One region of the Ruania alba genome, then DNA from elsewhere that is predicted to be linked to it. Evidence: predicted binding sites of a transcription regulator. Region 1 holds the regulator's gene; each other region holds the start of a gene.
What was found. The regulator LexA, encoded in region 1, represses DNA repair genes until DNA is damaged. The targets are predictions, from matches to a motif close to TCGAACANNTGTTCGA.

Region 1 (3,248 bases):
CCTCCCTCGGCGCCCAGGTGGTGCGGCTGCGGGAATGGGCCGAAGAGACCGACACCGGGGACAGGGACGACCTCGTGCCCGGCGTGAGCGACCGCGCGTGGCGGCAGGTCTCGATCACCTCGATGGAATGCCTCGGCCAGAAGTGCCCGCTGCTCGCCGAGTGCTTCCCCGAGCACGCACGTGCCACCGCCCGCGAGGCGGACCTCGTGGTGACCAATCACGCCATGCTCGGTATCGCCGCCTCCGGCTCGCCGAAGGTGCTGCCCGAGCACGAGATCCTCCTGGTGGACGAGGCGCACGAGCTCTCCGACCGAGTCACGGCGCAGGCCACGGTGGAGCTGTCCGCGGCCGTGGTGGAACGCACCGCCCGGATCGCGCGACGCCACGGTGGCGTGCAGCTCGCGCCCTTGGACGACGCGGCTGCCGAGCTGCGCACGTTGCTCATGCAGGTCCCCGAGGGACGGCTGCGGATGGGACTGCCCGAGGAGCTGACTGCCGCCGTGCGCACCATCGCCGATGCCACGCGCGAGGGGATGAGCGCGATGAAGGGCGAGACCAAGCCCGGGGGAGACGCCGGCGGGGTCAACATGGCCAAGAGCGCGCTCCTGGTGCTCTTCGAAGTGGCCGACCGGCTGCTCTCGGACCGGGTGCGGGAGAACGTCGACGTGCTCTGGTGCGAACGCGGCCGGCGACCGGGTGAGGGATCTCGGTTGATGGTGGCGCCCCTGAACGTGGCCGGGCCCATCACCGGCGAACTGCTCGCCGGACGGTCGGCCGTGCTCACTTCGGCCACCCTGGCGCTCGGCGGGACGTTCGATGCCACGGCGGGCGCACTGGGCCTGGCTGCAGGCACCTACCGCTCGGAGATCGTCTCCTCCCCGTTCGACTACGGACGGCAGGGGATCCTCTACGTGGCCAAGCACCTCCCGCCCCCGGGCGGGACGGGACCGACGAGCGCGTGCTGGACGAGATCGCCGAACTGGTCACCGCCTCCGGCGGCGGCGCGCTGGGGCTGTTCTCCTCACGCCGCGGTGCGCAGGCGGCAGCGGAAGCCATGCGGGAGCGGCTGGACACCCCGATCCTGCTGCAGGGGGAGGACGTGCTGCCGACGCTGGTGCGTGAGTTCGCGGCCGACCCGGCAGCGTCCCTGTTCGGCACCCTCTCCCTGTGGCAGGGCGTGGATGTACCGGGTCAGTCGTGCCGGCTGGTGCTGATCGACCGGATCCCGTTCCCGCGCCCCGACGACCCGATCAAGGCGGCCCGCACCGAGGTGGTCGGCAAGTCGGGCGGGAACGGCTTCATGGCGATCTCGGCCACCCACGCCGCCCTGCTCCTCGCCCAGGGCGCCGGACGCCTCATCCGGTCCACCACCGACCGAGGGGTGGTGGCCGTGCTGGACCCACGGCTGCGCACGGCCCGCTACGGAACCTTCCTGGCCGCGAGCCTGCCGCCCCTGTGGCCGACCACCGACACACACGTGGTGCGCGCCGCCCTCACCCGTCTCGCCGAAAGCTGAATCGGGCCGGGAGTGGACCGAAGACTCAGAGCGAGCGAAGCACGCTCACGACCCGGCCGAGAATCTCCGCGTCGGTCCCGTCGATCGGTGAGTAGGCGTCATTGGCGGGGAGCAACCAGAGGGCGTCGGTCGTGCGCTTGAAGGTCTTCACCGTGGCCTCACCGTCGATCATCGCCGCCACGATCTCGCCGTTCTCGGCCACCGCCTGCTGCCGGACCACCACCCAGTCGCCGTCACAGATTGCCGCATCGATCATCGAGTCACCGACGACCTTGAGCAGGAAGAGCTCACCCTCGCCGACGAGCTGCCGGGGGAGCGGGAAGACATCCTCGACCGCCTGCTCGGCCAGGATCGGTCCACCGGCGGCAATGCGGCCCACCACCGGCACGTAGGTGGCTGAGACGTCGCTCTGCTCACCGTCGTGCATGGTGAAGGTCCCAGGTTTGGCGGTCGCCTCCTGAGAGTCGTCCGGGTTGATGATCTCGATCGCTCGGGTCGAGACCGGGTCGCGGCGCAGGTACCCCTTCTGCTCGAGGATGTTCAGCTGGTACTTCACCGAGGACGGGCTCGCGAGACCCACGGCGGCCCCGATCTCGCGCATCGTCGGTGGGTACCCCTTCTTGTCGAGGCTCTGCTTGATCGACTTCATGATCAGGCGCTGGCGCGGGCTGAGCCCGTCCGGGCCGGGACGGTCCTTCGGATCGGTCGACTTCGCGCGGCTCACGGTGTCCTCCAAGGGGCCTCGGGCGTTGATATGACGCCAATGTCAGTGGTCGGTGATGTGCTCTGGCGTAGTGGTTCTCCCAGCCTAGAGGGGAGGGCCGCCACGTCAAAACATCTGTTCGACCAGCGTGTCGACATTGTCGCACATGCGTGCTACCTTCGAAACAGGTGTTCGACGAACGAGTGTTCTAGACCCGCATGACCGACCGAGAGGAGAGCTCAGATGAGCGCCTTGGCCCTTCCTGTTCCAGAGTTCCGTCCGAGCCCGGTGCGTCGCCGCCACCTCGTGGCGGTCCCGGACGTCACTCCTCAGCCGCTGTCCGTCCCCCGTGCGCCGGAGGCTCCTCTCGCTCCTGTCCGTCCCACCAGTGACCTGTCCGAGGCGGCCCCGTTGCGCCTCACGATGCGTGGCCGGGCCGTCCTCTCGGTGCTGGCACTCCTGGGTGCGGTGCTGGTGGGCTCGTTGGTCGGCCTCGCCTTCCCTGCGAACGAGGCGCCGCCGGCGGAGGTCGGGGTTGTCACCGTGGGGGCCGGGGAGAGTCTGTGGGTGATTGCCAGCGAGGTCGCGGAGCCCGGGCAGGACGTGCGCGTGGTCGTCGATCAGATCATGACGCTGAACGGACTTTCGGGCGCGACCGTGCACACCGGGCAGCAGCTCACCGTGCCGGCTGAAGGGTGATCGGCCCCGCGCCTCTGGTGACTGACCATCGGACGAGCGGCGTTCGGCGGCCCCGTCAGTAGCCGTCGTCGGACATACTTGCGCTGAAGGCGGCTCAGTGTCTACGGTTTTGCTACATCTAGTAGTTACACTGATGTGATTGCCGCAGATGTGGTGGCATCACGCGAGGAAAGGATCGGCGCCGACGTGCATTGTCCGTTCTGCCGTCACGGTGACTCGCGCGTGGTGGACTCACGGACCGCGGAGGACGGTGCCTCGATTCGCCGCCGCCGCCAGTGTCCCGAGTGCTCGCGGCGATTCACCACGGTGGAGACGACGAGCCTGAGCGTG
Region 2 (3,248 bases), on a different contig from region 1:
CGTCACCCATGAGCCGCTCGATGTCGTCCTCGCCGAATCGCGCCACATCGCCCGGGTCGAAGCCGGCGAACACTTCGCGGAAGCGGGGCCGCTTGCGCAGGATGGTGATCCAGGAGAGCCCTGCCTGAAAGCCCTCGAGCGCCATCTTCTCGAACAGGGCGCGGTCGCCGTGCAGCGGGAAACCCCATTCCTCGTCGTGGTAGCGCTCGTACTCGGCGTCCGAGCCGACCCAGCCGCAGCGGGTGCGCCCGTCGGTTCCGGTGATGAGGGAGTCCATGGGCTCAGGGTAGGCGCGGGCACCGACGTTGGACGGGTGCTGCGCACCCGGCCTGGTCAGAACAGGGCCGTCTGCGCGGGCCGCGGGTCGGCCCGCGCCAGCGCAGCCGGCGCCGGTGGATCCCCGACAGCGTCCGGATCCGTGCGTAGGGTCCACCTCGCCCCACCCTGGGTCTCCTCCCGCACAAACCCGTGCTGACGGCGCATCTCACGCACGCGGCCGGAGAGCCACTCGCGGTACTCGGTGCTCGTGTACGACCCACGGCCGAAGAGCGCCCGGTACTTGGGCACCAGCGCGGGATACTCGCGGGCCAGCCAGGCCATGAACCACTCGCGAGCGCCGGGTCGCAAATGCAGCGGACCGGCGGTCACCCAGGTACCGCCAGCCTCGCGGATGGCGCCGAACAGTTCGTCCAGGTGCTCGGTCGAATCGGTCAGCCACGGCAGGATCGGCATCGCCATCACCGTCGGCTGCAGCCCGGCGTCGGCCACAGCACGGATCAGGTCCAGACGCGCCTTCGGGGTCGGGGTCCCGGGCTCGACGCGCTGCTGCAACTGCGGATCGGTGAACGCGAGCGAGACGCCGATACCCACATCGACCCGTTCGGCGGCGGCGCTGATCAGCGGCAGGTCCCGCCGCAGCAACGGACCCTTGGTGAGGATGGAGAACGGGGTGCGGGACGCCGTCAGCGCCTGGATCACCCCCGGCATCAGCCGGTAGCGCCCCTCGGCGCGCATGTACGGATCGGAGTTCGTGCCCAGGGCCACGTGCTCGCGCCGCCAGGACGGTTTCGCGACCTCGGCGGCCAGCACCTCGGCCACGTTCGTCTTCACCACGATCTGGGTGTCGAAGTCCGCGCCGGAGTCCAGGTCGAGATACTCGTGGGTCTTGCGCGCGAAGCAGTAGGAGCACTGATGCAAACAGCCACGCGTGGTGTTGATCGTCCAGGTGAACGGCATGTTCGACCCGCCGGGAACCTTGTTCAGGGCACTCTTGCAGAGCACCTCGTGGAACGTGACGCCGGCGAACTCCGGGGTGGTGATGCTGCGGATCAGCCCGCGCAGCGGGAGCAGCGCGCCGGCGTCGGTGGCTTGCTGACCGTCCCATCGCATACCGCTATTCGAACATACATTCGAACTCGAGGTCGAGGAGCAACACACCCCGCCTGCCGAGCGCAACCTTGTGCGGCGTTTCTCGCGAGAAACGCCGCACAAGGTTGCGTTCGACGCTGGGGGTAGGGGCGCGGGTGGGGGCGGGTCGTGGGGCGTGGGTGGGGCGGGGCGGGCGTAGACCCAGGTCAGGAGTTGCGGGCCTCCTCCTCGGCCTCCATCTGCGCGACCCACTGACGCTTCACGGCACGCCACTGGTCGTCGTTGGTGCCGCGCTTCCAGTAGCCCGAGGCGTGCAGATCCTCCTTCGGCACCTCCCGCTCGAACCGCAGCAGCGCGCGCAGCTGCTTGACCACACCGGCGTCGCCGTGCACGAAGGCATGGACGCGGCCCGGTGGGAAGCGCAGCCCCCGCACCGCCTGCACGAGCGCCTCGCCCGGCTCCGCGCCATCGTCGGCCGCCGACCGGTGGATCCAGGTCACCTGCGCATGGGCCACGGTCAGCAGCGCCTGCTCCTCGCTCGGATCGGCCACCTCGATGAAGGCACGCACCTGCGCCCCTTCGGGCATCGCTTCCACCGTGGCGGCGATCGCCGGGAGTGCGCTCTCGTCGCCGACCAGCAAGTGCCAGCCGGCCTCCGGATTCGGGGCATACCCCCGGCCCGGGCCGAGTAGCTGGACAAGGTCCCCCGGCTGCGCCCGCGCCGCCCACGGGCCGGCGATCCCCTCGTCACCGTGCACCACGAAGTCGATCGTGGCGTGCCCACTCTTGGGGTCCCAGGCGCGGATCGTGTAGGTACGGTTCACCGGCCAGTCCTCGCCCGAGAGTCGCTCCTTCACCTCGTCGATGTCGAACGGCTCCTGCACACCGGTCCCCGGTCGCGGCAGGACGACCTTCACATAGGTGTCGGTATAGCCGGCCGGGTCGGTCTCCAGCGGGCCCCCGCCCGGCGCGGAGAGCACGATGCGCACCATGTGCGGAGTGATCCGCTCGGCCGTCACTACTTCGGCTCGTTGCGCCACCTTCTTGGGCATGACCAACCTCCCTCTCATCGACTAAGGCAAGCCTAACCAGAGATCGCGGTGAGCCGGTCATGACGTGTGCAATGCCACACTCACCAGGTGACCGTCACCGAGCCCGCGCCGGACGTGCTCGTCCACACGTCTCGCACCATGCGCACCACCTCCACCGTGCTACGGCACGGGACCTCCGCCGTCGTGGTGGACCCGGCCTGGCACGCGGACGAGCTGGACCACCTCGCCGACCTGCTCGCCGAGCACGACCTCACCCCGACCCTCGGCTGGTCCACCCACGCCCACCACGACCACGTGCTCTGGCACCCGCGCTTCGGCAACGCATCCCGGCTCACCAGCCCGACGGCGGCCCGCACCGCCGCCGCGCACCTCACCGAGATCCGCGCTGCCCTCGAGCTGCCGCCCGACCTGCTCGCCCTCGCCGGTCAGGTGCAGGCCCACGACGGCGACCGGTTGCCCTGGCCCGGGCCGGAGGTCCAGGTGCTCACGCACCAGGCGCACGCGCCCGGGCACAGCGCCCTGTGGCTGCCGGGATCGGAGGTGCTCATCGCCGGGGACATGCTCTCCGACGTCGAGATCCCGCTGCTGGAGACCAGCACGCTGGCGGAGTACCGGGCCGGGCTGGACCTGCTCGCACCGCTGGTGGAACAGGCGCAGGTGCTGATCCCCGGTCACGGCAGGATCGCCCATGCCGGTACCGCCGACTCCCCCATGGCACGACTCGCCGCCGACCGGGCGTATCTGGACTCGCTGACCGCACCGGGCTCCGACCCACGCCTGCGTCACGCCGATCCCTGGTTGCACGAGGCCCATCGGCAGAATCTGCGA
Region 3 (3,248 bases), 180 kb from region 1:
GTCCTCGGGTGGATCGTCCCACCAGAACACATCATCAACATCCTCACCCGTCCAGATCGCAGCCGCGTCCCGGCGCAGCTGCACCGTCAGGGCACTCAGGTCCACCCGCTCGGGCAACCGGGTATACACATGCCCGGTCCTGGTCCGCCACGTCGTGATCCCGCTACGGGAGTCCCGCTCGACACTGAAGACCCGCTCCGTCTTGCCCTGATGGTGATGGGCACACAAACACTGCAGATTCGTCTCCACCGTCTGCGCCCACGCTGGCACCTGCGGATCAAAAGGCACGATGTGATCAAGCTGGCACCGCCACGCCGGCACCATGCACCCCGGAAACCTGCACGTCTGATCCCGCCCGGTCACCAAATCCCGCAACCGACGCGAAGGCGCATAGGAATCACACGCCACCAACCCCAGCTCGCCGACCATCACAGTCAACGGATCCCCAGCACCAGCAGCAGCAGTGTCAGTAGTGTCGGCAGTGTCAGTGTTGCTGTGGCGAGCACCCCCACCACCGGTGCGTCGACGCACCCACTCCAGGCGCGCATGCACCCAGTTCACTAAGCGTTCCGGATCCGTCCCATCAGGCACACCCGGTGCCCGCGCGGGCGGCAGCACCTCATTCATCGGATCAAACAACCCACGACGAGCCGCACCACCCGGCGGGCCAGTCCCACCAGCGCCCGGTGGACCGGTCCCGCCATACCGCGACTGCTCAAGTACTCCCCCAGCCGCCAGGCGCCGCGCCGTCGCCGCCGTGATCGGCCCATACCCATGCAGCACCGCCGGAGACTGCTCATCACCAGCCAGCACCGGCTCGGTCACCGAGACCCGCACCACTGGACGACGCCCCTGCCGATCGGGCACCACGACCCCACCCACCGTCGCACCAGTTGCCAGGATCTCCTCGAACACCCCCGTGAACGCATCCGCCCGACGCTGATCTACCGTCCGCTCGTCATCAGCCGCACCATCAGCGGCCAACCCATCAACAGCCGTGTACACGCACGCCGCAGCCTCCGCCGGCAACAACGCACTCACCCACTCCATCCCATGCCGAGCAGGCTCACGCACCACCCGCCGCCGAGCCACCGCCTTCTCCCGAGCGCGCTCGGCTTCGGCCGGGTCCACCGCCAGCACCGCTGCCTCCAGCTCACGCCGCAACTGCGGCACCGTGTGATCGGCACCAAAGACCACCGCATGCTGCTGCACCGCACGCGCCTGCGCCAACCCCAGCTCGTCCGTGGCCTCCGTGATCAGGTCCGCCTTCCGGGGGGACAGGCAACCCCGCCGAACCGCCTCAGCCACATCCGGCGCACCGGCCAACGCCCCCGCACGCGCCACCACGGTCTCGGCCGCATACCCCGTGGTCGCCAACCGCAACGCCAGCTCATCCCTGGTGCGGGATACCCCCATCGACCCGCGCCGACGCTCCAGCAATTCCTCCACGAAAGTGGCCTGCACACCCGCTAGGTGGTTCTGCAACCGGTCCGTGGCTGCGACCAGCTCCACCAGGAGCCCCTCGTCCGGCGTGGTCCGGCCGTCACACTCCTCCTCCAGGAGAGCAAGCAGTTCAGCATCCGCTGCGGCCTCCGCCACCACCGCCGCAGCCTGTGACCACCCCGTCTCGAACGACCAGGCAGGGTTCGCCCGGTCCGCACGCCGGGCAGCCTGGAAGCGGGCACCGATCGGTGCCCCAGCAGGCACCGAAGCCTCCTCACCCATCGACGACCACCTCCTCGCGGTCTCGTCCTCGTCGCTCATCTGCAGTACACCACCGACCACCGACACTGAGCCTCAGCCCGTCGACAACCCTGAGACTCTCCTCGTCAGAGCAACAACTGCAGGTGTCGCTGGCCGGCATAGAACCATCCCATCGGCACCCACTGACATCGAACATCCGTGCCGAACGCAACCGGCGTCCCGGCGGCTCGTCACCAGACCGCTCGACAGGTCGCGCCCCGTGGTCGTCTCGAACGGCTTGCCGGGGTGCCGACCGGTGCGTTCAGAGCACGGGCGCTGGCCCTTCCTAGGGCTTGCGCAGGGCGTGGGTCAGGATGCGGTGGACGTAGCCGACATCTGCGTACGTCAGCCTCGAGGGCCCAGTCCCTACACCGAGAAGTACTTCGCCTCCGGATGGTGGAAGACCACCGCATCGGTGGACTGCTCCGGGTGCAGCTGCAGCTCCTCGCTCAGCGTCACCCCGATCCGCTCCGGACGGAGCAGCTCGATGATCTTGGCGCGGTCCTCCAGGTCGGGACAGGCCGGGTAGCCGAAGGAGTACCGCGCGCCCCGGTAGTCCACCTTGAACATGCCCTCCAGATCGGCCGGGTCCTCCCCGGCGAACCCGAGCTCGCCGCGCACCCGCGCGTGCCAGTACTCCGCGAGCGCCTCGGTGAGCTGCACCGACAACCCGTGCAGCTCCAGGTACTCCCGGTAGGCGTTCGCCTCGAACAGGCGCGCGGTGTGCGTGGCCACCCCGGACCCCACAGTCACCAACTGCACCCCGAGCACATCAGTCTCGCCCGATTCACGCGAGCGCACGAAGTCGGCCAAGCACAGGTGCCGGTCGCGTCGTTGCCTGGGGAAGGTGAAACGCATCCGTTCGGTCCCCGGCTCACCGCCACTTCCGCCGTCGGGCCCCTCGTGGTGCAGCAGCACCACATCATCGCCCTCGGCGACCACCGGGAAGTAGCCGTACACCACCGACGGGGTGAGCATGTCCTCGGAGGCGATCCTCGCCATCCACTCACGCAGCCGCGGACGCCCCTCGGTCTCGACCAGCTCCTCATACGAGGAACCGCCCTCCCCGCGGCCGGGCTTGAGGCCCCACTGCCCCATGAAGGTCGCGCGCTCGTCCAGGAACGCTGAATACTCCGCGAGCGCGATGCCCTTGACGATCCGTGTTCCCCAGAACGGCGGCTCCGGCACCCTGTTATCGGTCGCCACGTCCGAGCGCTCCGGCAGATCCTCGGCCGGGGTTTCGTCCACCGTCACCTTCGCATGCCGGCGCTTCTTCAGCTCCGGCAGCCCGACGGCGTCCGGTGCCTCTCCCCGTGCCACCCGCACCAAAGGCTCCATCAGGCGCAGCCCTTCGAAAGCGTCCCGGGCGTAGCGCACCTCGCCGTCGTAGACGTCGTCCAGGTCGTCCTCGACGTACACGCGGGTCAGCGCCGCACCACCAAGGAGCACCGGATACTTCTCGGCGAGCCCACGAGAGTTGAGCTCCTCCAGGTTCTCCTTCATCA

Region 2: BLU77_RS10905 (Rv2578c family radical SAM protein) is a predicted target of LexA. The motif match lies at 1,398-1,413, and genes of this name have one in related genera.
Region 3: BLU77_RS05415 (HNH endonuclease signature motif containing protein) is a predicted target of LexA. The motif match lies at 1,893-1,908, and genes of this name have one in related genera.

The regions. Positions count from the first base shown of each region.
Region 1 is NZ_FNTX01000001.1:972,437-975,684, forward strand. It holds gene BLU77_RS23040 (ATP-dependent DNA helicase) at 959-1,516, shown strand; gene lexA (transcriptional repressor LexA) at 1,542-2,165, opposite strand; gene BLU77_RS22530 (LysM peptidoglycan-binding domain-containing protein) at 2,463-2,918, shown strand; gene nrdR (transcriptional regulator NrdR) at 3,105-3,248, shown strand, end outside.
Region 2 is NZ_FNTX01000002.1:91,739-94,986, forward strand. It holds gene BLU77_RS10900 (DNA-3-methyladenine glycosylase I) at 1-277, opposite strand, end outside; gene BLU77_RS10905 (Rv2578c family radical SAM protein) at 334-1,389, opposite strand; gene BLU77_RS10910 (siderophore-interacting protein) at 1,575-2,420, opposite strand; gene BLU77_RS10915 (MBL fold metallo-hydrolase) at 2,508-3,248, shown strand, end outside.
Region 3 is NZ_FNTX01000001.1:1,153,053-1,156,300, reverse strand. It holds gene BLU77_RS05415 (HNH endonuclease signature motif containing protein) at 1-1,764, opposite strand, end outside; gene metH (methionine synthase) at 2,110-3,248, opposite strand, start outside.